Regions from separate parts of the Thalassotalea sp. HSM 43 genome, predicted to be linked through region 3. Evidence: predicted binding sites of a transcription regulator. Region 3 holds the regulator's gene; each other region holds the start of a gene.
The links. Region 3 encodes sigma-54, which starts transcription at its own class of promoters, with help from an activator protein. Its sites were predicted from a motif close to GTTGGCACGNNNNTNGNNT; they were not measured.
Positions count from the first base shown of each region.

Region 1: the regulator sigma-54 is predicted to act here: its motif matches at 3,647-3,665, upstream of E2K93_RS15990 (S8 family peptidase).
Region 2: the regulator sigma-54 is predicted to act here: its motif matches at 5,365-5,383, upstream of E2K93_RS10915 (P-II family nitrogen regulator).

Region 1 is NZ_CP038493.1:3,639,754-3,648,183, forward strand. It holds gene E2K93_RS15980 (S9 family peptidase) at 1-1,452, shown strand, start outside; gene E2K93_RS15985 (Na/Pi cotransporter family protein) at 1,566-3,350, opposite strand; gene E2K93_RS15990 (S8 family peptidase) at 3,751-5,670, shown strand; gene E2K93_RS15995 (two-component regulator propeller domain-containing protein) at 5,828-8,430, shown strand, end outside.
Region 2 is NZ_CP038493.1:2,530,506-2,538,935, forward strand. It holds gene E2K93_RS10900 (efflux RND transporter periplasmic adaptor subunit) at 110-1,228, shown strand; gene E2K93_RS10905 (efflux RND transporter permease subunit) at 1,233-4,367, shown strand; gene E2K93_RS10910 (lipase family alpha/beta hydrolase) at 4,539-5,144, shown strand; gene E2K93_RS10915 (P-II family nitrogen regulator) at 5,415-5,753, shown strand; gene E2K93_RS10920 (ammonium transporter) at 5,766-7,010, shown strand; gene E2K93_RS10925 (hypothetical protein) at 7,227-7,556, shown strand; gene E2K93_RS10930 (TlpA disulfide reductase family protein) at 7,556-8,029, shown strand; gene mdh (malate dehydrogenase) at 8,157-8,430, opposite strand, start outside.
Region 3 is NZ_CP038493.1:2,425,301-2,433,730, forward strand. It holds gene pmbA (metalloprotease PmbA) at 1-915, shown strand, start outside; gene mgtE (magnesium transporter) at 1,261-2,619, opposite strand; gene E2K93_RS10420 (HPr family phosphocarrier protein) at 2,872-3,150, opposite strand; gene rapZ (RNase adapter RapZ) at 3,195-4,040, opposite strand; gene ptsN (PTS IIA-like nitrogen regulatory protein PtsN) at 4,053-4,502, opposite strand; gene hpf (ribosome hibernation promoting factor) at 4,507-4,794, opposite strand; gene E2K93_RS10440 (RNA polymerase factor sigma-54) at 4,818-6,281, opposite strand; gene lptB (LPS export ABC transporter ATP-binding protein) at 6,381-7,109, opposite strand; gene lptA (lipopolysaccharide transport periplasmic protein LptA) at 7,112-7,645, opposite strand; gene lptC (LPS export ABC transporter periplasmic protein LptC) at 7,635-8,201, opposite strand; gene kdsC (3-deoxy-manno-octulosonate-8-phosphatase KdsC) at 8,198-8,430, opposite strand, start outside.

The sequences.
Region 1 (8,430 bases), 1.2 Mb from region 3:
GTTTATCGTCATACATTAGGTACATCTCAAGATGATGACGTACTTATGTACGAAGAAACCGACAAGTCATTCTATACCTGGATTGGTAAATCGCTGGATAATCAATACATTGAGATTTTTCACAACAGCACCGTAAGCCTTGGCGTGTCATTACTTGATGCAAATAATCCACAAGGCGAGTTTAAGGTCGCACACGCGATAGAGCGCGACTTAGAATACAGCGTGCAACCTCACGGTGACCAGTTTTATATTCTAACTAACTTAAATGCTAAGAATTTTAAAATTGCCAAAGTCGCTAAAGCCGATGTTGCTGACAAGAGTAAATGGCAGGACGTTGTTGAACATCGTGACGACACCTTAATCAGTGACATGTTAGTACTAAATGACGCCTTGGTTTATGTGCAACGGGAAAATGGTTTGATGGGCATGAGAGTGATGGATTTAAATACTAACAAGGTTGCCCCTGTTGAATTTGATGAATCTTTATACTCGGTGTACCTGCATACCAACGTCGATTTTAATGCACAACAAGTGCGTGTTGGTTATCAAAGTATGACCACACCTCGCTCTGTTTATGACATCAGTTTGGATTTAACCTCCATTGACCTTAAGAAACAAGATGAGGTACTTGGTGGTTATGACGCTAAGCAATATCATTCTGAGCGCATTATGATGAAAGCCCGTGATGGCGCTGATGTGCCGGTTAGTGTGTTATACAAAAAAGACATGTTTAAAGGCGATGGCAATAACCCGTTATTGCAATATGCTTATGGCTCGTATGGGTCAACCAATGATCCATCTTTCAGTGATTCGATAATCAGTTTGGTCGATCGAGGCTTTGTTTATGCTGTGGCGCACATACGTGGTAGCTCTATGCTAGGCCGTAAATGGTATGACGACGGCAAACTACTGCATAAAAAGAACACCTTTAATGATTTTGTTGATGTTACCCGTGAATTGGTGAAAGGCAAGTATGGCGCACAAGACGAGATCTTTGCCTATGGCGGCAGTGCTGGTGGTTTATTAATGGGCGCGGTAATCAACCAAGCACCCGAACTCTATCGTGGCGTTGTTGCAGCGGTTCCGTTTGTCGATGTGGTTACCACCATGCTAGATGCGTCTATTCCATTGACCACAAATGAATATGATGAGTGGGGTAATCCAAATGAGCAAGCCTATTACGAGTACATGTTGTCTTATTCACCATACGATAATGTCGAGGCCAAAGCGTACCCGAATCTATTGGTTACAACGGGCTTGCACGACTCGCAAGTTCAATACTTTGAACCGGCTAAGTGGGTGGCGAAATTACGTGAGATGAAAACAGACGATAATGAGTTGTTGTTCCATATAAATATGGAAGCAGGCCATGGTGGTGTTTCCGGTCGTTATAAACGTTATAAAGACCGTGCTCTGGTATTCGCATTTATGCTGGATTTGCTGTCGCAATAAATACGCTATTCTCTAGTTGATTTTTCGCCAGTCATTAAAAAGCGCTATCAAAAAGATAGCGCTTTTTTTATCTGTGACGTGAAAGGCCTTGTATGCGTTAAAATATCTAACCGCTATTCTTCATTTAATATGATCTCACGTTTAACCTGTTCTTTTTGCTCGTTGTAAACCGCATACAAGGTCTCTGCCATAGAGATAATGTCGCTGGCTATGGTGAGTGTGTAGTTGCCGTCATTCATCAAGGATGTCGCCATATGTGCGGTGATTTTTTTATCCTGTAATAGGGTGGTGATATGACGATAAAACTTTTGATCTATGCCTTGTATTTCCTGTTTTAAATCTTGAATCATCATCAATGCTTTTTGATCGTCATTTTCTACCCGTATCATGACGCGTACACCGTCAAGTTCGCGAATGATGCGAGCGATCATCAGCCGCATCAAGTCATACTGCTCTTGTAAGTCTTTATTGCTGTGCACAATCGCTTGAGACATATTTTTACGCAGGTGTTTCATCGCTTTTACCGACTCGACAATGTTTTGCGTTGCCGATCGTAACCAATGAATCGATGACGATTGCTCAACTTCCCAGGTAAACGATGCCTTGGAAATAAACTTAATTATCTCAGAGTAAATGCCTTTTATTTCAGTTTCATAGAGACCATCAATATCAAGATCCGTTACGGTTCGGCTATTTTTTACAACCAATTCAAGATCTTTGTCTGACAGCACTTCTTCTCGATTTAAACTCAGCCCCTCACACAATACATTGGTCGATAATTGGTACATATGGGCGGTTTCCTTGCGCACCGCTTCGACTGCGGTTTCAGGGAAGTCGACAGAAATATTATGTAAATGAATGGCGCCTTTGCCTTCCACCGTTGGTTCTTTAAATATGTTTTCTAAAAAACTGACCATTTTATTGACGAATGGCCACATGATGACCACCCCTGCGGTATTAAATAGGGTATGAAATACCGCCAGTTTTAGAGTGTAATCGTCGTTGGCAATGCCTAAAACCTCACTAGAGTAGTTGACTGCCACTAAAAACTGTTGCAAAAAGATTATCGCAACTAAGCCCGTAACCATATTAAAGATCAAGTGGGCTGCAGCCAGCCGTTTCCCGGGAATGGCTGCGCTCATTGCGCCGACTACGGCGGTGACGGTGGTGCCGACATTCGCACCTATGGCTAACGCAAGAGAGTTTTCATAAGTGATTTGCCCCGCAGCCAACGCGGTGATGATCAACACCATGGTGGCATGACTTGATTGCATGATCACCGTTGCCGCGATACCGATTAAAGAGAACAACATCAAGCCGGCGAATCCTTCCATGGCAAATTGCGCTAGGTCAATGGTGTCTTTAAAGGCTTCAAAACCGGATTTCATATAGGAGATGCCGAGAAACAAAAAACCAAGCCCGGCAAGAATAAAACCAAAGCCTTTTAAGTTCTTTTGTTTTTGCAGTAATAACACCACACCAAAAACAAGCATGGGCATAGCATAGGCGGATATCTTAACTTTAAGACCAAGTCCGGCAACCAACCAAGCTCCCGTGGTGGTACCTATGTTGGCGCCAAAAATAATACCAATGCCGGCGGCCAGACCAAGCAGTCCTGCACTTAAAAAGGAAATGGTAATAACCGAGACAAGAGAGCTCGATTGCATAATCGTGGTTGTGGCGATACCAAAGCCAACACTCTTCCATTGCTTGTCTGTGGATTTTTTTAAAATCCGTTCCAGCGTACCGCCGGTAAACGTATTAAAGCCTTCTTCAAGAGATATCATGCCAAATAAGAAAATCGCCACACCAGCAGCTATCTCTTTAAAATCTGGGCTGATCCAAAAACCATAGGCTAGGACTAACAGAATGGTAAATATTAGAATTTTTTTAAACATAGGGCGGCACCAAAATGATTGAAACACATTTACTACCGTGTGTATTTACTAAGTGTATCAGAGGTTTTTTCTTTAGCTAATCAACAACTTTGATAAAGCTGTTGCAATTATAGTTAATCGTGCTCGTCATTTTTTAACGTCATTTGTTTGTCTTTTACTGGTGCTCGTCATTTCTTTCTGGTTCGTCGTTTGTTTTCGTCACTTTTGCTCGTTAGGTTTTGGTTTTGGTTTTGCTGTGATTGTGCGTTTATTGCACTAAGCCCCATAACTTGTTGTCTGTATTGGTTATTTTAAAGTTTGGCACGCTTCTCGCATTGTAAAGAATACAATAATAAAAAATTATGGACAGGGCATGAAATCGTTCAAATTTTTAGAAAAATCCGTTTTAAGGTCTGCGCTAATGACCTCGCTGCTCGTATTAACGGCAGCTCTCCTATACGTCGGTCACCAACATGCGGAAGAGCGTTTTTCGTATATTGTGCAAGGAGCAAGTAAGCCGACACTGGTTAATGCTGTAGAGTCAGTCGGTGGTGAAGTACTGCACAAGTACACTGTCATCCAAGCAATCTCTGCATTAATGACCGATGCTCAAGTGAATGAGGTGCGAAACGCTCATCCTATGATTCGTTTGTTCAATGACGATAAAGTGCAATTGAGCATGGCTAATGAGCAGGACGTTGCTGCGGCAGAAGCATTCGCTAACGATAGAAATACCTATGTATCGACCCTAACTGGCGCCAGTCAGTTGCATCAAAATGGCATAACCGGTAAAGGTGTTGGTGTTGCCATCATCGATACAGGCGTGCGTCATATGAAAAGTATCAAACAAGATACCACAGGTCATAAACGTAATTTAGTGCTGCATAATGTCTTAGGTGGTACAGATATAAAGCACGATGAAAATGGTCACGGTACCCACGTGGCAAGTATCATTGGTAACAGTTCATATAGTTATGACAGAAATGGAAACCAAATGGCTTTCTATAATGGTGTTGCTCCTGATGCGGATTTGTTGGTTGTAAAAGCTTTCTATGAAGATGGCAGCTCAACTTACACCGAGATCTTAAAGGCCCTTGATTATGTTATCTCCCATAAAGACCAGCATAATATCAAGGTTCTTAATCTGTCGTTCTCGGCTAATCCGCAGTCTTTTTATTGGGACGATCCTATTAATCAGGCCGTTACTTTAGCCTGGAGCAAGGGCATTACCGTGCTTGCTTCTGCAGGTAACAAAGGGTCAGATGCGATGAGTATTGGTGTGCCAGGCAATAACCCTTATGTTATTACCATTGGTGCTAGCTCAGACAATGGTACGCCTTATTTCCTTGGTGATGACATCTTGTCATCGTTCTCAAGTGCTGGCCCAACGGTCGAAGGATTTATTAAACCTGAATTAATTGCACCGGGTAGCAAAATCCAAGGATTAATGACAGAAAATAGTTATATATACCGAAATTTCCCAGAAGCCGATACAGGCGGCAAATACATGGCACTATCTGGTACTTCTCAGTCAACAGCGGTTACCTCGGGAATTGTTGCCCTGTTGTTACAAGAAGACCCAACCCTCTCCCCGGATGATGTCAAATGCCGCCTGTTATCGTCTGCTATTGCAGGCGCTAATTCTGAAACGGATGAATATACCTACAGTGTGTTCCAACAAGGTGCCGGTTTTGTAAATGCAGAACGTGCCGTGAATTCTGATGCTGTTGGCTGTGCCAATCGTGGCATGAACATTGAACAAACGCTAACCGCACAAACTAAGTATCAACATTACGTTGGTCCAGCACGTTACAATTTACAAGAAGGCAAGTTTTACCTAGTCGGTAATAAAGAATACAGCTGGGATGGCACCTACGCCAGTGGTCACTTGTGGCCTGACGATGAAATCGGTGCTGATGGCCACTTATGGCCAGACGATGAAATTGGCGCAGCGGGTCACTTATGGCCAGACGATGAAATTGGCGCTGATGGTCACTTATGGCCAGATGATGAAATTGGTGCTGATGGTCACTTATGGCCAGACGATGAAATCGGTGCTGATGGTCACTTATGGCCAGACGATGAAATCGGTGCTAATGGTCATTTATGGCCAGACGATGAAATCGGTGCAACAGGTCATTTATGGCCAGATGATGAAATCGGCGCTACCTACTATTTATGGCCGAACGACACCATTACCGCCTACGGGTATTTAAAACTAGACGGTAAGTTCTTCACTAATGGACATTTATGGCCAGATGATGAAATAGGTGCAGACAATATCTGGTCACAGCAAAGGATTGAAAATGCGGCCATAACCAATACTTGGTTTGTCGAATAAACGAAAAATAAAAAAGGCACCTCAGGTGCCTTTTTTATCGGTATTAAAATTCGCGATAAATATAGTCAAAACATAGACGTGACAACGGATTGCGCAAGTGTTTTAATGTGATAAAGCAGTACTCCCAAAAATTATAAAAATAAACTGGGTTTAATCGATGTATAAAACCAAACTATCTTTTACGATGCGCAAATTAAGCGCTTCTTTTTGTTGTATTTTTCTGGCACTAGTTAGTGCGCAGTTATTCGCGTCGTCGTATCGATATTCCAACCATGAGATTCAATTTACCAACTTAAAAGACAGCAAACGCTTATCACAACAATCGGTTAATGCCATTGCTCAAGATAAAATGGGCTATATCTGGATTGGTAACCAAAATGGTTTAAACCGCTTTGATGGTATCTCTTCTAAAGCTTATAACCATAACCCTCGTGATCCAAAATCCCTTGCAAGTAATTGGGTTAAGGACGTATTTGTTGATTCAGAAGAGCGGATCTGGGTATTAGGTGATGGTGGTATTAGTTTATATCTACCTGAGATTGATGGCTTTCGTAATCTAAGTGATTCAGCGCAATACAAAGATATCATTCCAAGTGATTTTGATGTGGCCGCAGAAGACGCTAACGGTAACTTATATTTTGGCAGTCGTAACCAAGGTATTATTGCGTTTATTGATAATGGCTCAGATGTTAAACATTTTAACGAACTTGATGGTAAATCCCATCTTAGTGGCAATGCGATAGCCGATCTTCAATTTGATTCTGCGAATAATTTTTGGGTAGGAACAACGGTTAATGGTCTTAATTTATTAAAACCTGGAGAAGACTCCTTTGTTACATTTTCTACATCGACGCAAATTTCGATACCCAGCAACAAAATAAAAACCATTTATGAAGATAATTCCAATATTCTTTGGATCGCCACTGGCGATAAAGGGGTATTTACGTTCGATCCTATCGGTGGCGTACAAAAGCGTTATATCTCATCAGAGCAATCGGGCACTTTATGTCACGATAGCGTACATGACATATATCAGGATAAAAATAATATTCTGTGGTTTGCTACCGATAGTGGCTTATGCCAATACCAAAGTGAAACCGATAGCTTTATCGCTCACCGCCATAGCGATGCAAGGCCCACCAGTTTAATAGATGATAGGGTCAAAACGTTATTCCAAGACGACGGTGGCGTTATGTGGGTTGGTACACAAAGCGGTTTAAGTCGTTGGAACGCAAGTTTGGCCAAGTTTCCTCATGTTCGTAAGGGAATGAACGATAATATTTCGTCGGATGTCATTGCCTCATTTGCTGAAGACGCAGCCGGCAACTTGTATGTTGGCACCTGGGGCGGCGGCTTAAATGTTTTTGACTCAGATAACACCAAAACCGAAGTGATTAAAGCGAGCCCGGGTACAGAAGGCGCCTTGCAAGATGAGCGGGTGTTAAGTTTATTGGTCGATTCAAATGACAATTTATGGGTAGGCACATTTCGTCAGGGCCTGCATCTGCGTCGCAGCGGAGAATCAACATTTCAACTGTTTACCAATGACCAAACCAAAGAGCATCATTTAAGCAGTAACGCCATTTCAAAAATCATCGAATTACCAAGCGGCAATATCGTTGCTGCAACCTTTGGTGGCGGTCTCAATATTATTGATGCAAACGGCAAGATCACTCATATCGAAAGCGATGAGAACAATAAAGATTCCATTTCAAGTGATAGGGTACTCGATGTTATCTACGATGGAGCGAGTCATTTATGGATAGCGACACGCAGTGGTGGCGTCAATACTTACAACATTAAAAGTGGCAAAGTAAATTACTTTAGTCATCATCAACAACAACCATATTCATTGCCAACCAATAAAATTGTTAGTTTATTAAATACCGAAAAGTATATTTGGGTGGCTACCCAAGATGCCGGTTTGGCACGTATTCGCAAAGATAACTTCGCCAAAGGTAACATGCACTTTGAATTAATTGGTTTGCAACATGGTCTGCCTAGTTTGTTCACCTATGGCATGGTAGAAGACGATGACGGCTATGTTTGGGTCAGTCATACGCGAGGCTTATCGCGCATTAACGCTAAGACGTTAAAAGTGAACAGCTTTAATACCACGCATGGTTTGCAAGGCGAAGACTTTAACAGTGGTGCTTATTTTAAATCTGCTACAGGCAGGGTGTTCTTTGGTGGTTCTAATGGTTTTAATGCCTTTATGCCTGATCAGATCCCAATTAATAATTATCAGGCACCGTTACGGTTAACGCGGTTCAGTATTTTTGGTACTGAAATGCCAATTGAAAAAGTATTCAATCATAATGAAGTGCTTGAACTGAAACATTCTGATGCCTTTTTAGAATTTGAATTTGCGTCCTTGGATTACACCAAGCCAGAAGACAATCAATTTCAATACATGATGCAAGGCTTGCGTAATGAATGGGTTGATTCTGACAACAATAATCGTATTACGTTTACCAATTTACCGGATGGTGATTACATCTTCCGAGTGCGCGGTTCAAACAACGATGGTGTATGGAGCAAACAGGAGCTGAGTTTACCTATTAAGGTAAATCCACCATGGTGGTACAGCTGGTATGCCTATGCATTTTATGCCTTAGCAACATTACTTTTAATCGCAAGCTTGGTGATGCGCAGTAAGCAACGTCGTCGCGATCAACTAGCCTATCAAGCGCAATTGGAAAAAGACGTGGCGGAACGGACCGCAGAATTGCAACAGGCAAACGTTGCCTTGGAAGTCGC
Region 2 (8,430 bases), 110 kb from region 3:
TCCTCAGATTCAAGCTCAAAACCCGGCCCCGCCGAGTCGAACGAAAAACATAATAGTGCCAATAGCGATCATCCTTGCTGGCATTCTAGGGTTTGTGGGTCTCGCTTCAATGGCGCAAAAGCCGGAGAAGAAAGAGATAGATATTAGTCCACCACTGGTTAAGGCCAGCGACATTGAAGTCAAAGATATAGTATTTGAAGTGACCAGTCAGGGCACCGTAAAGGCACGTACCGAAACAGTAATGATTTCTGAAGTGTCAGGACAAATTACTTTTGTGTCCGATAAATTACGAGTTGGCGGTTATTTTTCTAAAGGCGAATTAATGCTGGAAATTGATCCTATCGTCTATGAAGTAAATTTGCTCGAAGCGCAATCACGTCTAGAATCGATGCAAGCCGAGTTTATTCAAGAACAAGCCCGTTCAGATCAGGCCAAAGAAGAATGGCGCATGACCGGCAAACCATTAGATGATGCACCAATTTTAGCGTTACGAACACCGCAATTACAAAAGGCGAGAGCCGATGTAAAAGCCTCGCAAGCGGATTTGAAAGAAGCACAAACCAAATTAGAACGCACCAAAATATATGCGCCTTACGATGCGTTATTGGTCGAAAAATACGTCGATATTGGTCAATACGTATCGATAGGTGGTCAATTGGCGAAGACCTTTGCCATAGATTATGCCGAAGTGCGACTGCCGGTCAAACAATCTGATTTACGCTTTTTAAACTTGCCAAAAGTAAATGAAATAGGCGATACCTCGCGTCCTGTTAAAATCATCTACCACGACGGCTTTAAAGTCGATGAATGGTCATCATTCATTGCTCGCTATGAAGGTGTAGTCAGTAATGAATCCCGTGTGCACTATATTGTCGCGCAAATTGACGATCCCTATAACTTGAAAAATCGTGAACATGACGACGAAGTGCGTATTGGCATGTTCGTTAATGCGGTTATTCAAGGTAAGAAAGCCGACAATATCGTTGTTGTGCCAAGAGAAGCGATTCATGGCACCAATGTGCTGCATATCATTGATGCCAACAACAAGCTCAAAGTGATCGAGGTTGAAGTGGTGCGTGCTCAAGGCGAAGACGTTTACGTGAAAAATAATTTCAGCGCTGGCGATCGCATAGTGATGACCAGTTTACGTACCCCTGTGCAAGGCATGCCGCTGCGCGTTGAAGGTGAGCAAGTTGCCGCAATAAAGCCTGAACCAGACTCGGAGTAGCATCATGGAGCAGCAAGAAAAACTCACGGGTATCATTGCTTGGTTTGCTCGCAACAGTGTAGCTGCCAATTTAATGATGGTGTTTATCATCATCATGGGTATTTACTCTTATTTCAATATCACCAAAAAGATGTTCCCGGAATTTAGCCCTAATACGATTATGGTTACGGTGACGCATCTTGGTGCCTCACCGGCCGATGTCGAACAGTCGGTTATTTTGCAAATCGAAGAAAAGTTAGAAAATGTACAAGGCTTAAAGCGCGTTACTTCGGAGGCAACTGAGGGCCTTGCTACGGTGACCATCGAGATCAATTCCGGTTATTCACTGGAAGACAAGCTCAATGAAATTCAAATGCAAATAGACACCATCACCACCTTTCCCGCACAAATTGAGCGACCCTTGGTGATGAAGCAAGAGTTTCAGATGGATGTACTTTGGGTATCGGTTAATGGCCAGATGGACAGGCGCACTCGACAGGAGCTAGCGCAAGACATTAAAGATGAAATAACGGCATTACCAGACGTCAACATTGCTGAAGTGGTTGGTATTCGAGATTATGAAATATCGATTGAGATATCGGAATTGCAATTACTTGAATATGGCCTGACATTTGATGAGATCTCACAAGCCATTAAGCGCTCTTCGCTTGATTTACCCGGTGGTACCATTAAATCCAGCGGTGGCTATATCCAATTACGCACAGAAGGCCAAGCCTATACTGGGCAAGAATTTTCTCGTCTGGTATTACGCACTAATTCTGATGGTACCCATTTGACCCTTGGCGATATAGCCAACGTTAAGGACGCCTTCGTTGAAGATGAAGGCTTCGCGTTATTTGATGGCAAAAACACCACCAGTATTCGTGTTCGCTCTACCAGTAATCAAAACGATTTAGAAATTGCCAAACAAGTACGTGCTTATGTTGATAAAAAGCAGCAGTCACTGCCTGAAGGTGCCAATGTAGAGGTCTTTGCTGACTCGTCGTTTTATTTGAGCGAGCGCCTGACCATGATGTTTGAAAACCTCATGCTTGGTGCAGCACTGGTGTTTTTAGTATTAACCCTATTTTTACGAGTGCGTGTCGCTTTTTGGGTTATGGTCGGCATTCCAATTTGTTTCCTTGGCGCATTTATGATGATGCCGTTATTAGGAGATTTCTCAGTAACCGTAAACTTACTCAGCTTATTCGCCTTTATCATGGTATTGGGTATTGTCGTTGATGACGCCATTGTTATCGGTGAAAGCGTCTATAGCGAAGTGCAAAATAAAGGCCACTCGGTTGATAACGTTATCCGTGGCGCGCATCGAGTCGCTATGCCTGCGACCTTCGGGGTTCTAACGACCATTGCCGCATTTGCGCCGCTGATTTTTATTGACACCAACTTCTCTGGCTTTTTCCAATCAATCGCCATCGTGGTTATGCTTTGTCTGGTTTTCTCTATCATTGAGTCGAAGTGGATCTTGCCAGCGCATTTAGCGCACATGAAGTACACCGAGATTGATCCGGACAACGCCCATATTGTGCATCGTATTCAATTGCGCTTTAAAGCGTGGCTCGACATCTTTATTAAAAACACCTATCTACGATCGATTACCTGGTCATTGAAAAATCGCTATACCACCATGGCGGCGTTTATCGCTTTGTTTTTTCTTTCAATTGGCTTAATTGCCGGTTCATTGGTTAAAACAGAGGTGTTTCCTAGTGTGCCTAGTGACTTTATTCAAGGGCAAATCATTATGGAGGACGGTATGGCACCGGAACGACGTAATGAGGCATTGCAGCGGGTTATTGACTCAGGCTATGAAATGGCAGAGGAAAATCTCTATCAAGGGGAAAGCTTTATCCGTCATATCATGGTGTTTACCAACGGCAATCTCGCTGGCGGTTTTTTGATGGAATTAAATAAATCAGAGTTTCGTGAATTAAACGCCTTTGAGATTGAAAAATTATGGCGCGAACAAATAGGCGAAATCCCTGGAGTTAAAGAGCTCCGCCTATTTGCCGGTACCAATGCGGGTGGTGGCGCCGCCTTAGAGTTCCAACTAAATGGTCTGGACGAGTATGAGCTTGAGCAGGCGGCCTTGGAAGTGCAGGATAAACTCGGTGAATACGACGGTGTGTACGACATCCGTAATTCTTTCAGTCGTGGTAGTGAAGAAATTAAATTGTCGATTCGCCCTGAAGCGGAAGTGCTGGGCTTGTCGTTATCCGATCTCGGTAAACAAGTACGTCAGGCATTTTATGGCGATGAAGCGCAACGTATACAGCGTGGACGTAATGAAGTGAAAGTTATGGTGCGCTACCCTGAAGAAGAACGTCGTTCAATCACTGACTTGGAAAACATGTGGGTTCGTACCCCAAGTGGTCAGGAAGTGCCGTTCTATCAGGTTGCTGATGTTGAAATCGGCCAAGGATTCTCAAAAATCACCCGTATCAATAATAAACGTACCATCAAAATCGCTGCTGAAATTGACAGTGAAAAAGTCGAGTCTCGCAAGGTGCTTGGTGAATTCAATGAGCAAATTATCCCTGCTATTTTGGCTAAATACCCGACCGTAAAATATGGAATGGAAGGTGCGAGTAAAGATCAACAGGACTTTTTGCAGCAGTTAATGTTTGCGGCAGTAACGGCGTTATTTTTAATTTACGGTTTGATTGCCATACCAACCAAATCATATACCCAACCACTCGTGATCATGTCGGTTATTCCGTTTGGTATCATTGGCGCCATCTGGGGACATATGATCGTCGGTAAAACCATTAATATGATGTCTATGTACGGTTTTATTGCGTTATCAGGTGTTGTCGTCAATGACTCGCTGATTTTGGTCGACTTTATTAATCGTGCCAAAAATACCGGTATGCGAATGATGGATATCGTTATTGAAGCGGGTATGCAACGTTTTCGTGCGATATTGCTGACATCACTTACCACCTTTTTTGGTATTTTACCGATCTATTTTGAGACCAGTTTACAGGCGCAGTTTATTATCCCAATGGCAATATCACTGGGCTTCGGTATTATCTTCGCCACCGTAATAACGCTATTTTTGATTCCGAGTCTGTATCTGATACGAGAGGATATAGGCAACCAATTTAAGCGCAAACGACAGCCATCGAATTTAACCCACGGTTAATTCAGTAGGCAAATCAATCGCATTAACTCGTTTGAGTTGGTGCGATTTTTATTTGCTTGGTCGCTAAACTGAGTTTGCCAAGCGAATAGTTTTATAGCAAAATCAAAGCGCCTACCCTCATTAATCTGATTTGGAGCAGAAATGAAAATTGTCATATTACACGGATTGTTTATGAACAAAATTATCATGGCTCCGCTGGCCAATCGCCTTGTGCAGCTTGGCCATATCGTCGAAAATATTTCTTACCCAAGTACCAAAGCAGACAAAGAAAAATTGTTTCACAGCATTGATAAACGTGTTGGTGATGGGCCGACAGTATTGCTCGGTCATTCACTTGGCGGGCTTGTCGCAACGGAGTATTTATTTACTCGTCAAGTATCGGTTGAACGCGTACCGTTAGTGATAACTCTTGGCACGCCACATCAAGGCGCACAAATTGCCGAAGACATGAAAAAAGTAAACATTCAACATCTGTTAGGTTCTTCGACTCAATTTGGTTTATTGCCTAAACGATTCACTAAATCTTGGCCTGTGCCGCAAAAGCTTATCTCTATCGCGGGTTCCATTAAAATTGGTGCTAGGCCACTACTGGATCGGGTATGGCGCGACGGAGTCGAGGACTCTGATGGTACAGTGAGTATTGCTGAAACTCGCATACCAGGCATGACAGAGCACATTGTACTTAATCAAACTCATACATCTTTGGTGTATTCGAAAGACGTGGTGAGTATCATTGATGAGCGATGTAAGGCACTCGTTAGCGACCCAGACCACTAACGATTAATAAACCAAAGTCGGTTTTTATATCGATACTCCTTTCTAATATTAGTTTCTGTTACTCACTTCTTTCGGCAGCTTCTGTTTTAGGTATTTCTGCAAAAATAATTAGCACAGTTTTAAAGCAATATGGCGGTCGCAACGCCCCAACTTGGTGCGTTGTGTTTTCGTTATTAAGCTGTAAATCGTTTAAGTGTTTGTTTTTGTTGGTTTTATATTTGTTGGTACGCAACTTGTAACCATTAACCCAGCAACTATTAGGGGGCGATAATGAAATTAATAAACGCAATAATTAAACCATTCAAATTAGACGACGTCAGAGAAGCTATTTCTGAAGTCGGTGTCGAAGGCCTAACCGTATCAGAAGTACGTGGTTTTGGTCGTCAAAAGGGTCACACCGAATTATATCGCGGTGCTGAATATCAAGTAGATTTCTTACCAAAAGTAAAACTAGAAATAGCGGTAAAAGCAGAAGATGCTGAACGTGTTGTTGAAGCCATCAGCAAATCTGCACATACCGGAAAAATCGGTGACGGTAAGATTTTTGTATATGACTTGGATCAAGCGGTACGTATTCGTACTGGTGAGCTTGATACTGCAGCGCTTTAACAGGGGGATAAAATGGAAGAGTTAACGACATTAACAGGTACAGTAACCGAACTTAGATTCGCGCTTGATACCTTTTACTTTTTGTTGTCAGGTGTATTAGTAATGTGGATGGCGGCAGGTTTTGCCATGCTTGAAGCGGGTATGGTTCGTTCTAAGAACACTACTGAAATTCTAACTAAAAACATTGCGCTGTATTCAATTGCATGTGTGATGTTTTTGTTGGTTGGTTACAATATTATGTACGTAGATAACGCTGAAGGCGGTATCTTACCATCAATTGCCGGTTTAATTGGTACACAAGCGGAAGGTGCTGATCACTCTCTAGAGTCAGACTTCTTCTTCCAAGTAGTATTCGTTGCTACTGCAATGTCTATTGTATCGGGTGCCGTAGCTGAGCGTATGAAGCTTTGGGCATTCTTAATATTTACCGTTGTTTTAACAGGCTTTATCTACCCAGTTGAAGGTTACTGGACTTGGGGCGGTGGTTTCTTATCTGAAGCTGGTTTTAGCGACTTCGCAGGTTCTGGTATTGTTCACATGGCCGGTGCCGCTGCTGCACTTGCTGGTGTATTACTGTTAGGTGCTCGTAAGGGTAAATACGGTAAAAACGGTGAAATCTTCCCAATCCCAGGTTCAAACATGCCATTGGCTACGCTTGGTACTTTCATCTTATGGATGGGTTGGTTTGGTTTTAACGGTGGTTCTCAATTGCTTCTATCTGATGCTGAAAACGCAACCGCTGTTGGTCAAATTTTCGTTAACACCAATGCTGCTGCCGCTGCAGGTGCTGTTGCCGCACTATTACTTAATAAAGTAATTTGGGGTAAAGCAGACCTAACCATGATTCTAAATGGTGCATTAGCTGGTTTGGTAACGATTACCGCTGACCCACTATCTCCATCTCCACTGTTTGCAAGCTTACTTGGTGCACTTGGTGGTATGTTAGTGGTACTTTCAATTACCTCTCTGGATAAAGTCAAGATTGATGATCCAGTAGGTGCTATCTCTGTTCACGGTGTTGTTGGTTTCTTCGCGCTAATGGTTGTACCATTTAGCAACGGCGATGCAACATTTGGTGCTCAGTTATACGGTGCATTCGTTATCTTCGCATGGGTATTTGCAGCAAGTTTTGCAGTATGGTTTGTATTGAAGAAAACCATGGGCATCCGTGTTAGTGAAGATGAAGAATACAATGGTGTGGACAAATCTGATTGTGGTGTCGAAGCATACCCTGAGTTTGTCTCGCTAAAAGGATAATAACAATAACGACGCTAGTTGGTTAAAGTTTAGGGCCGGTTTATACCGGCCCTTTTTTTATTATTAATAAATAGTTAGCGACTGTTTTGTTGAATTATTAAACACCACTCAAAGACAAATTCGTTGTTTTTTCGCTTTGTCGACTGATCACATTGCCGATTGCCAAATCAGGTGCTATGTTACAAATAACTAATACAGCATTATCAGGTAGTACTTATGAAAACAATAACTATATCGCTTCTTTCCACCCTAATGCTTAGCCAAGCCGGATGTGCTTTTATCACTGAAGATCCCTGTGAAGATATCGTCTTTACCTCGGAGCAACGCGAACAATGTGCACAACTGCAAAGGCAAATCGTAAACGCAAAAAATAATCCCATTAAACGCACTGAACTCGAGCGTCGCTATGAGCAAGATTGCGTTAATATCCGTTACTATCGTGATGATAAAACCGATGAGCGCTGTAATAACCAAACCTCGGTTGATAGTATCCTACGCGAAGGTCGCCCAGAAGACGTAGAAACCGCAACTGGAGCCAATGATTAATGCGTAACATGCTTGCGGTGTTAGTCATGATTTCGCCTTTGCTATTCGCGAGCAAGTCATTACAGGCCGAAACGGTTGTCGATAGTATCAGTGAACTGAAAACCATGGTCGCGGAAAATAAAGGTAAGGTTATTTACCTCGATTTTTGGGCCTCTTGGTGTATTCCTTGTAAAAAGTCCTTTCCTTGGATGAATGAAATGCAGAACAAGTATCAGCAGCAAGGACTAACGGTAATTTCGGTTAACGTTGATGTGAAACAGGCCATGGCCGAAGCCTTTATTGCCGAACACCCGGCAAACTTTTCGGTGATCTACGATCCCGATGGCCGATTGGCGAAAAAGTTTGAATTAAAAGGCATGCCAAGCAGTTTCATTTATGATCGCAGTGGCAAAATAGTCAAAGCACACACCGGCTTTTTTGTTAACAAGCAGGCGCAATATGAAGCTGAATTGGTCGAGCTACTAAAACAGTAAATGACCAGCAGTTAAACTCACATTTTTCAAGGGGTCAGATGACTTGAATTGAATCAAGTCATCTGACCCCTTGAAAATAAAAACGGTCGCTATTGCGACCGTTTTTTATTGCGTAGCAATCAAGTGATTAGGCGTTGATGAAATCAACACCTTCTTGAATATCTTTGTTTAGAGTCGCTAGCATGTCGTCTTTTGCTTTTTGCTCATAAGCGCTAAGCTCACCGTATGGTAAGTACTCTTCTACACCGTTCTTACCAAGTACAACTGGTTGTGCGAAGTATTCAGCATCACCGGTGTTACCTTGAACGTATGCGTAGTCAACAACGCCTTCTTCGCCTTGTAGACCACGTACCAGTGATAAACAAAAACGAGCTGCTGCAGCACCCATAGAAAGCGTCGCA
Region 3 (8,430 bases):
GCCGCGTTAGAGCGTGATCAACGCATCATCAATTCTGACGGCGCCAATTTTGCCAGTTACGAAGGTTTTAAAGTCTATGGCAATAGCCATAGTCAATTAGTCGCCTACCCAAGTACACGTCATAGCCTGACCTGTATGATGATCGCTGGCGACGCGGACGATATGCAACGTGATTACAATTACAGTGTCAGTCGCGAATTTGCCAATTTACAAGAGCCAAAGATCTTAGGTGAACAAGCTGCAGATGCGGCTCTGGCTCGCTTAAATGGTCGTAAGCTCGCGACACAAAAGTGCCCAGTGATGTTTCGTGCTGATGTTGCCAACAGTCTGTTTGGTCATTTTATCTCTGCGATCAGTGGTGGTAATTTATATCGTGACTCGTCCTTCTTGATAGACTCTATCGGTGAACAAGTTTTCAACGAGCATCTGCAAATACGAGAAATGCCATTTATAAAGCGCGGCTTGGCAAGTTCTGCTTTTGACTCGGAAGGTGTTGCGACAATTGAGCGCGATATCATTAAAGATGGTCATTTGCAGTCGTATTTATTAACCAGTTACTCGGCTCGTAAACTGGGGTTACAAACCACAGGTAATGCGGGTGGTATTCACAATTGGCAGGTATCCGCCAACGGTGGTGATTTTGACGCTATGCTGAAACAGCTCGGTACCGGTTTGCTGGTGACTGAATTAATGGGCCAAGGGGTGAACGTTGTTACTGGTGATTATTCTCGTGGTGCCGCTGGATTTTGGGTCGAAAATGGCGAAATAGCGTACCCTGTGTCAGAGATTACCATCGCAGGAAACCTTAAAGATATTTTCAAAAGTCTGGTGTTAAGCGGCAATGATTTTGATTTGCGTGGCAGTATCAAAACCGGCAGTTTATTGATTGAACAGATGCAAATATCAGGTCAATAACCCAGATTGCATATGTCTTTGACGCCTGCATGTGCCAAGATTCAGTGTATTGAATCCAAGTAGTGCAGGTTGTCAGCGACGTTAATTGCCGTTTAGCTCTAATCCAAATGAGCTCTAGTCCAAATGAGTTCTAATGCAAACTAGTTCAAGCCAGTCCTGTTTCAACGCAAATCCCATATCCATATCAAGGTGCGAGTCATATCGCACGTTCTTAACGCTACAATCAATGTTTTACTAAACACTTAATAATATTCGCTAGTCGTAGCTTATTTGAATTAGCCTTAATTAGCTTAGTTTGAATTAGCTTAGTTTAAATTAGCTTAGTTTAAATTAGCTTAGTTTGAATTAGCTTAGTAGCAGGGTGGCAGTGCCTAAAAATGCAAAGATACCAACCACGTCTGTGATGGTTGTCAGGATAACACCGCCAGCAAGGGCAGGGTCAATATTGATACGTTTCATCGCCAATGGGGTGATAACGCCAGCAAGACCGGCAACTGTGAGGTTAGCCAACATTGCAAACGCAATGATGCCCCCAAGCATTAGATCTTGTTTCCATAAGGAGACAATAGAGGCAATGAGCAGTGACCAAATGAGACCATTTAAAAAGCCAACCGCTAGCTCTTTGGTTAAGATGGTGCGGGCGTTATTATCACCAATGTGACCAAGTGCCATACCACGAATAACCAGGGTTAAGGTTTGACTTCCTGCGACACCGCCCATGCTTGGCACCAGGGTATTGAGTACCGCTAAAATGGCCATTTCCGCAAGAATGGGTTCGAACATGCTCGATACCGCGACGGCAAGTAACGCGGTAATAAGGTTTACACCGAGCCAAACGGAGCGCTGTTGAGTACTTTTGATAACCGGCGCGAAGGTATCTGCTTCATCATCTAGACCGGCTAAACTCATCATGGAGTGTTCCGCGTCTTCACGAATGATATCGACCACATCGTCAATGGTAATACGACCTAATAAGCGATTGCTATCATCGACCACCGGTGCTGAGAACCAATCATGGCGCTCAAACATAATTGCCACTTCGGTATCTTCCATAGCGACATTAACCGGGATGGTTTCGGTATCGGTGATTTCCGCAATGGTTTGCTCTGGTCTTGCGGTAACCAATGAAGCAAGAGAAACGCTACCGATGAGCTTGTCATCGCGATTAACCACATAAAATGAGTCGGTCGCTTCCGGCAATTCAGCTTTTAAGCGTAAATAGCGCAATACCACATCGATGGTCACATCCGGACGCAATGTGATGGCATCGGTATTCATGATACCACCGGCGGTTTCCGGATCGTATGAAAGCGCTTGTTCTACCCGGGTTCTATCCTGGGCATCCATTGAATCAAGTACGTCGTTGTAGGCAGAATCTGGCAGGGTACGTAACACTTCTGCCAAATCATCGATGTCCATGCCTTCTGCGGCGGCAGCAACCTTCTCAGGCTGCATGTTTTTCAATATGCCTTTACGAACTTCTTCTGATAATTCTTCGAGGATTTCGCCGTGCAGATCAGGGTCGACCAGCTGCCATAGCACAGTACGGCCTTTGGCTGGTGATGATTCAAGTAATAAGGCGATGTCATAGGCAGGCATGCTCTGGAACATTTTTCGCACGTACACGAACATACCACTGTCGAGAGCGGTATTTATTTCCAGTAGTCTTTGTTGGCTGATTTCCTGTTCTGACAACTCTGGCACGTTCCACCTCATGCTCAAGGGTGCTGTTATTGTTTAATTTTGATATTGATGGGTTGAGCTACAATTGCAGCGCGAATAGCAAACCTATAGGATTAGATTGCGTCCCATTAATATGAGTTATCTGGTTGAAGTGTAACGTAATTAGCGGAAATTATCAGCTAATATTTCCGCGAGTTCTGTATTTTTGTCAAAAGTTAGCTGCTAAATCAGTTGCTTAACGAGGTGTTAAAAATCTAGTGGCGGGTTTGTCGGCTATTCAGCTTCATCAAACTTATCACCGAATAATTGGCAAACCGCGCTCAGTGCTTGTTCGGCATCATCGCCTTCGCTGATCACTTCAACGGTTTTTCCTTGACTGCCAGTGAGCAGCATTAAGCCCATAATGGAGTCGGCGTCGGCGGACTTGTCATCCAGTTTAATGGTGATGGTGGCACGATAGTTTTGGCTTAATTTAGCCAGTTTAGTTGCAGCTCTTGCATGTAAGCCGAGTTTATTTTCTATTTTTACGAAGCGTGATTCACAAGTGTACATGGCCGTTGCTTTCCTGGATAACTTGGTCGCGAGTCTTAGCGTCGCTATTTAGTAAGTTCGCGATGACGAATTTGCACATCTCGTTCTTCTTTGCGAAATTGTTTGGCGAGAGCTTCAGCAATATAAACACTGCGATGCTGCCCGCCTGTGCATCCAACCGCTATGGTTAAATAGGTGCGGTTATTACGTTCTAAATGTGGCAACCAAGTCATCATAAAAGAGTTTATCTGCCAAATAAACTTAGTGACAATCGGTTGGCTAGCAAGAAAGTCTTGAACCGGTTGATCGAGGCCATTGTATGGCTTTAGCCCTTGTTCCCAAAATGGGTTTGGCAAAAAGCGGGCATCGAAGACATAATCGGCGTCGGTTGGCACACCATATTTAAAACCAAATGATTCAAACACTATAACCAAAGAACCGGTTTTTGAGCCCATCACTCGTTCACGCACTAAATCCGCTAACTGATGTGGCGTCAAACTGGTGGTATTAATATAAAGATTGGCGCGACTGGCCACCGGGTCGAGTAGCTTTTTCTCTAATGATATCGCTTGATCTAACGCCATGTTTTGACGAATCAAAGGGTGCAATCGGCGAGTTTCGCTGTAACGTCGCACCAATTCTTGATCATCAGCGTCAAGATAGAGAATGCTTAACTCAACCGTACTGGGTAAATAATCAATTATCTCGCGAGCATCTTCCGGGTTATGCGGTAAGTTACGCACATCCAATGACACAGCAACATTTTCGTAGTCGTTAATGACGGTATGGGTCAACGCGGGTAAAAGGTTTACCGGGATATTATCAACGCAATAATAACCGAGATCTTCGAGTACTCGAAGGGCGACGGTTTTACCAGAACCGGATCGGCCACTGACGATCATTAACTTCATTGCTTGCTCCTGTTAGCCATTAGCGACCAGTCTATAGAGTTGATCGGCGCTGGTACAGCGGCGCACGTTTTTACTATTATCTTTGTCTGAAAAGTATTTCGCAACACTTGCCAGAGTTTCTAGGTGTTGTTGGCAGCTATCTTCAGGAACGAATAAAGCGAAAAATATATCGACAGGCTTATTATCAATCGCATCAAAGTCGACCGCCTTATCTGTGGTGATTAACACCGCCACAGGTTGTTCAGTGTTATCGATTTTACTATGCGGGATGGCGATGCCTTTGCCTATACCGGTACTGCTGAGTTTTTCTCTGTCGATAAGGTCGTTTAGCAGCTCTTTGGCTGACGAAGTAGAGATTTTATTAGCGGCAAGTACACTGATTTGCTCTAGAATATTTTTTTTACTGTTGCCCGGAGCTGCACATATGGTGCAGTCCGGAGATAACAAATTAGCGAGTTTCATATAGTTAATGTTTAGACAGTTTGGCCTTGTGTTTTAGCACTTGGCGATCTAGTTTTTCCACAAGTGCATCAATGGAGGCATACATGTCTTCATTTTCAGCGGAGCCAAAAATCTCTCCCTGATTGACGTGCAGTGTGGCTTCGGCGATTTGCTGCAGCTTTTCTACTTTCAATACAACATAAACATTGTTTATGTGGTCGAAATGACGTTCAAGTTTTTCAAATTTTTGTTCAACATACGCTCTCATAGAGGCAGTAACTTCAACATGATGACCAGAAAGATTGATTTGCATAAGCTGTTTCCTTATGGTTTGGCTTAAATTAAGCTTTTTCTTTGGTTTGAAGGAGGAATGCCCAAAGACTCTCGGTATTTGGCTATCGTTCTGCGTGCAACGTTAATCCCCTGATCTGCCAAAAGCTCCGCCATTTTACTATCGCTCAATGGTTTTTTCGGATTTTCAGCGTCGACCAGTTTTTTAATTAAAGCTCGAATTGCAGTAGACGAACACTCCCCGCCGTTTTCGGTACTCACATGGCTTGAAAAGAAGTATTTTAATTCAAATATTCCTCGCGGCGTATGCATGTACTTTTGTGTGGTAACCCTAGAAATTGTCGATTCGTGCATCTCAACCGCTTCGGCAACGTCGTTCAGTACCATAGGACGCATAGCTTCCGGTCCATGTTCAAAAAAGCCCTGTTGTTGTTGTACAATGCAATTGGACACTTTCATCAGAGTTTCATTGCGGCTTTCCAATGATTTAATAAACCATTTTGCTTCCTGCAAATGCGAACGTATAAATTGGCTATCTTCCGCCGAGCTGGTTTTTGCCAGCGAAGCATAGTGATTATTGATATTTAGTTTAGGTGCAGTTTCTGGATTTAGCTCAACCACCCATCGGCCGTTTTTCTTGAACACACTGACATCAGGAATGATGTATTGTTCCTCGTTTTGCACGATGGCATCGCCTGGACGTGGGTTAAGACTGTGAATCAAGCGCATCACTTCTTGAAGTTGTGGCTCTTTAAGTCTGGTTTTACGCATTATGGTGCGAAAATCGCGATTGGCGAGTAAGTCAATATGATTATTGATAACCAGTTTTGCTTCTTTGAGAAACGGCGTGCCAGCGTCAAATTGGTCAAGTTGAATCAGCAAGCAATGCTGAATAGAACACGCGCCGGAGCCAATTGGATCAAACATATGGATGCGCTTTAATACCGCCTCAACTTCGTCTAATTCAATCTCATCATCGCCTAAGCTTTCTTGGATGTCTTCTGTGCTGACCGTTAGGTAACCGGCGTCGTCGATGGCGTCAATAATCGCCACCGCGATGGTTTTATCGGTTTCAGTAAATGGTGTTAGTTCCATCTGCCAGGTAAGGTGATCATGGATGTTTTCCGTGGTTTCACCTTGATAGACGGTATCGTCATTACCGGATGCCATTCCAGTATTGGAGACTCCGGCACTAAAGCTTTCTTCCCATGTTGAGTCGACAGACAGCTCTTCTGGGATTTCATTTTGGGTTAAGGCTTCACTGGTGGTGATTTCATCTTGTGTTGGCGTTGCATCTTCGCTGCCATCTAAACCGTTGCTTTCGGTGGTGCTTGCCTCATTACTTTGTTGCTGATTGTCATCGGCTTCCAGCAATGGATTGCTTTCAAGCGCTTCCTGAATTTCCTGTTGTAGATCCAAGGTCGATAGTTGCAACAATTTTATCGCTTGTTGCAATTGTGGAGTCATCGTTAGGTGCTGGCCAATGCGCAGCTGAAGACTTGGTCTCATTAGTTAATTGCTTTCCATAAAACAGAATACAAGTGGCAATGCATAACCAAGCAATTAAGCCTGTATCATTGCGGCGTTTTTTCCTTGCACTAGTTATAACTATAGCGTGAATTTCTCGCCTAGGTAGACGTCTCGTACATGTTGATTTGATAAAACTTGTTCAGCATTGCCTTGGGCTATCAACTCACCATGGCTAACGATATAGGCATGCTCACATACATCCAAAGTTTCACGAACATTGTGATCGGTGATAAGGACACCGATACCACGTTCTTTTAAATGTAAGATAATTTTTTTAATGTCACCCACTGAAATAGGGTCAACACCGGCAAACGGTTCATCGAGCAAGATAAATTGCGGATCCGCCGCCAATGCTCTGGCAATTTCGACGCGGCGACGTTCACCACCGGATAGGCTTTGCCCAGTATTTTCTACGATATGACCGATATTGAACTCTTCAACCAACGACTCAAGCTTTTCTTGACGCTCATTTGCCGTCATTTCCTTGCGGGTTTGCAGTATAGACATGATGTTATCGTAGACAGAAAGCTTGCGAAAAATCGATGCTTCTTGAGGCAAGTATCCGATGCCGTGACGCGCTCTCTCATGCATAGGCGATAAGGTAAGATCAACATTGTTCAGTGTCACGGTACCTTCGTCGCTAGCGACTAGGCCGACAATCATATAAAACGATGTGGTTTTACCTGCGCCATTAGGACCCAGCAAGCCAACTACTTGACCGGCTTTAACCGTCATACTGACATCTTTAACAACTTTACGACCTTTATAGGCCTTAGCGAGATTTTTGGCTTCGAGCGTTGCAGTCATGATTACTGTTCTTGTTCAGTGGTTTCGTTATTGTCTTTTTTGTTGATCTTGTCTTTCACTTCAGGTTCGATAATTGTGGTCACAATGCCGCTGCCATCACCATCGGCAGTAAGCTGCTCGGTTTCAAGGTTATAGGTAATCACATCACCTTGCACCATGCTGCCTTGCTGACTTACTTTGGCATTACCACGAATAACGATGATATTGGTTAATGGTGAGTAGCTAATTTCATTGGCTTGCAATTCAATTTGATCACCATTATCGAGCGTTTGGCTAAATCTGGCCGGTGTTCCCTTAGCCAAATATTTTTTTGCCTGTGAATCGTTTTCATTGCTGACTTGAACTAAATCGGCTTCGATAGTCAAAGTGCCCTGGGTTATTTTGACGTCGTCGATATAACTGGCAATGCGATTTTTTAAATCGGTTGACTGTTTTTGCGCAACAATTTTAATTTCTTTTTCAAAGTCTGATTGCTCAGCACTCAGCCAAAAGCTGGGAAGCAATAAGGCAGCACTGACTAATAGTTTATGAGTCATGTTTTTTAAAGGTTGTTTGTACATGTTCACTCAATGTCATTTCGGTAGTATTTATATCAACCTTCAAACCTACACCGCTCATGGTAAAGTCTTTACCTTTCAATAGGATATTTTGGTCTGAGGTTATTATTTTAGTATCCAGATCCAATGCCAACTCTTCCCCCTGAACTTCTGAGATGAAGGCATTTTTATCTTCACAGATTAATCTTACTCTATCTTTTAGAATTAAGATATTGTCTTTGCCGAGAAAACCACTTTCTGCGGTTAGTCGCCAAGGCTCAGAGCCGTCATCGGGGTATAAAGTGTAGGCAGGCTTAAGTAATTTGGTTTCGCCCAGTTGATCAAAGTGGGTCATTTGCTCTGCGTAAATGGTGTGCACCAGATGGCCATCACTGTCGAATTTCTTTGAGCTTAGTGCATTAGCAACAAAAGCAGGCTCATCTAAAGGTTTAATAACCTCAACGTCAGCTTGCTGTGATTGTTGATAATGAAGGTATCCATAAGACGCCAGTGCCAAAATAAACAACAGAATGGAAATCAGATGCAATCGACTCATACACTTGCTCCTGTTGCCAGATGCAAGGTGTTTTGGGATTGCATAATAAGATCACATAATTCCCGTACCGCGCCGCATCCACCAGCTAAAAAGGTAATGTAGTCAGCACCATTTTTAACCAAAGGGTGAGCGTCGTTAACGGCGACACCAAAACCAACCTGCTCGATACAGGGTAAGTCTGGTACGTCATCGCCGATATAGGCTATTTGTTCTAGGTCGATAGACAATT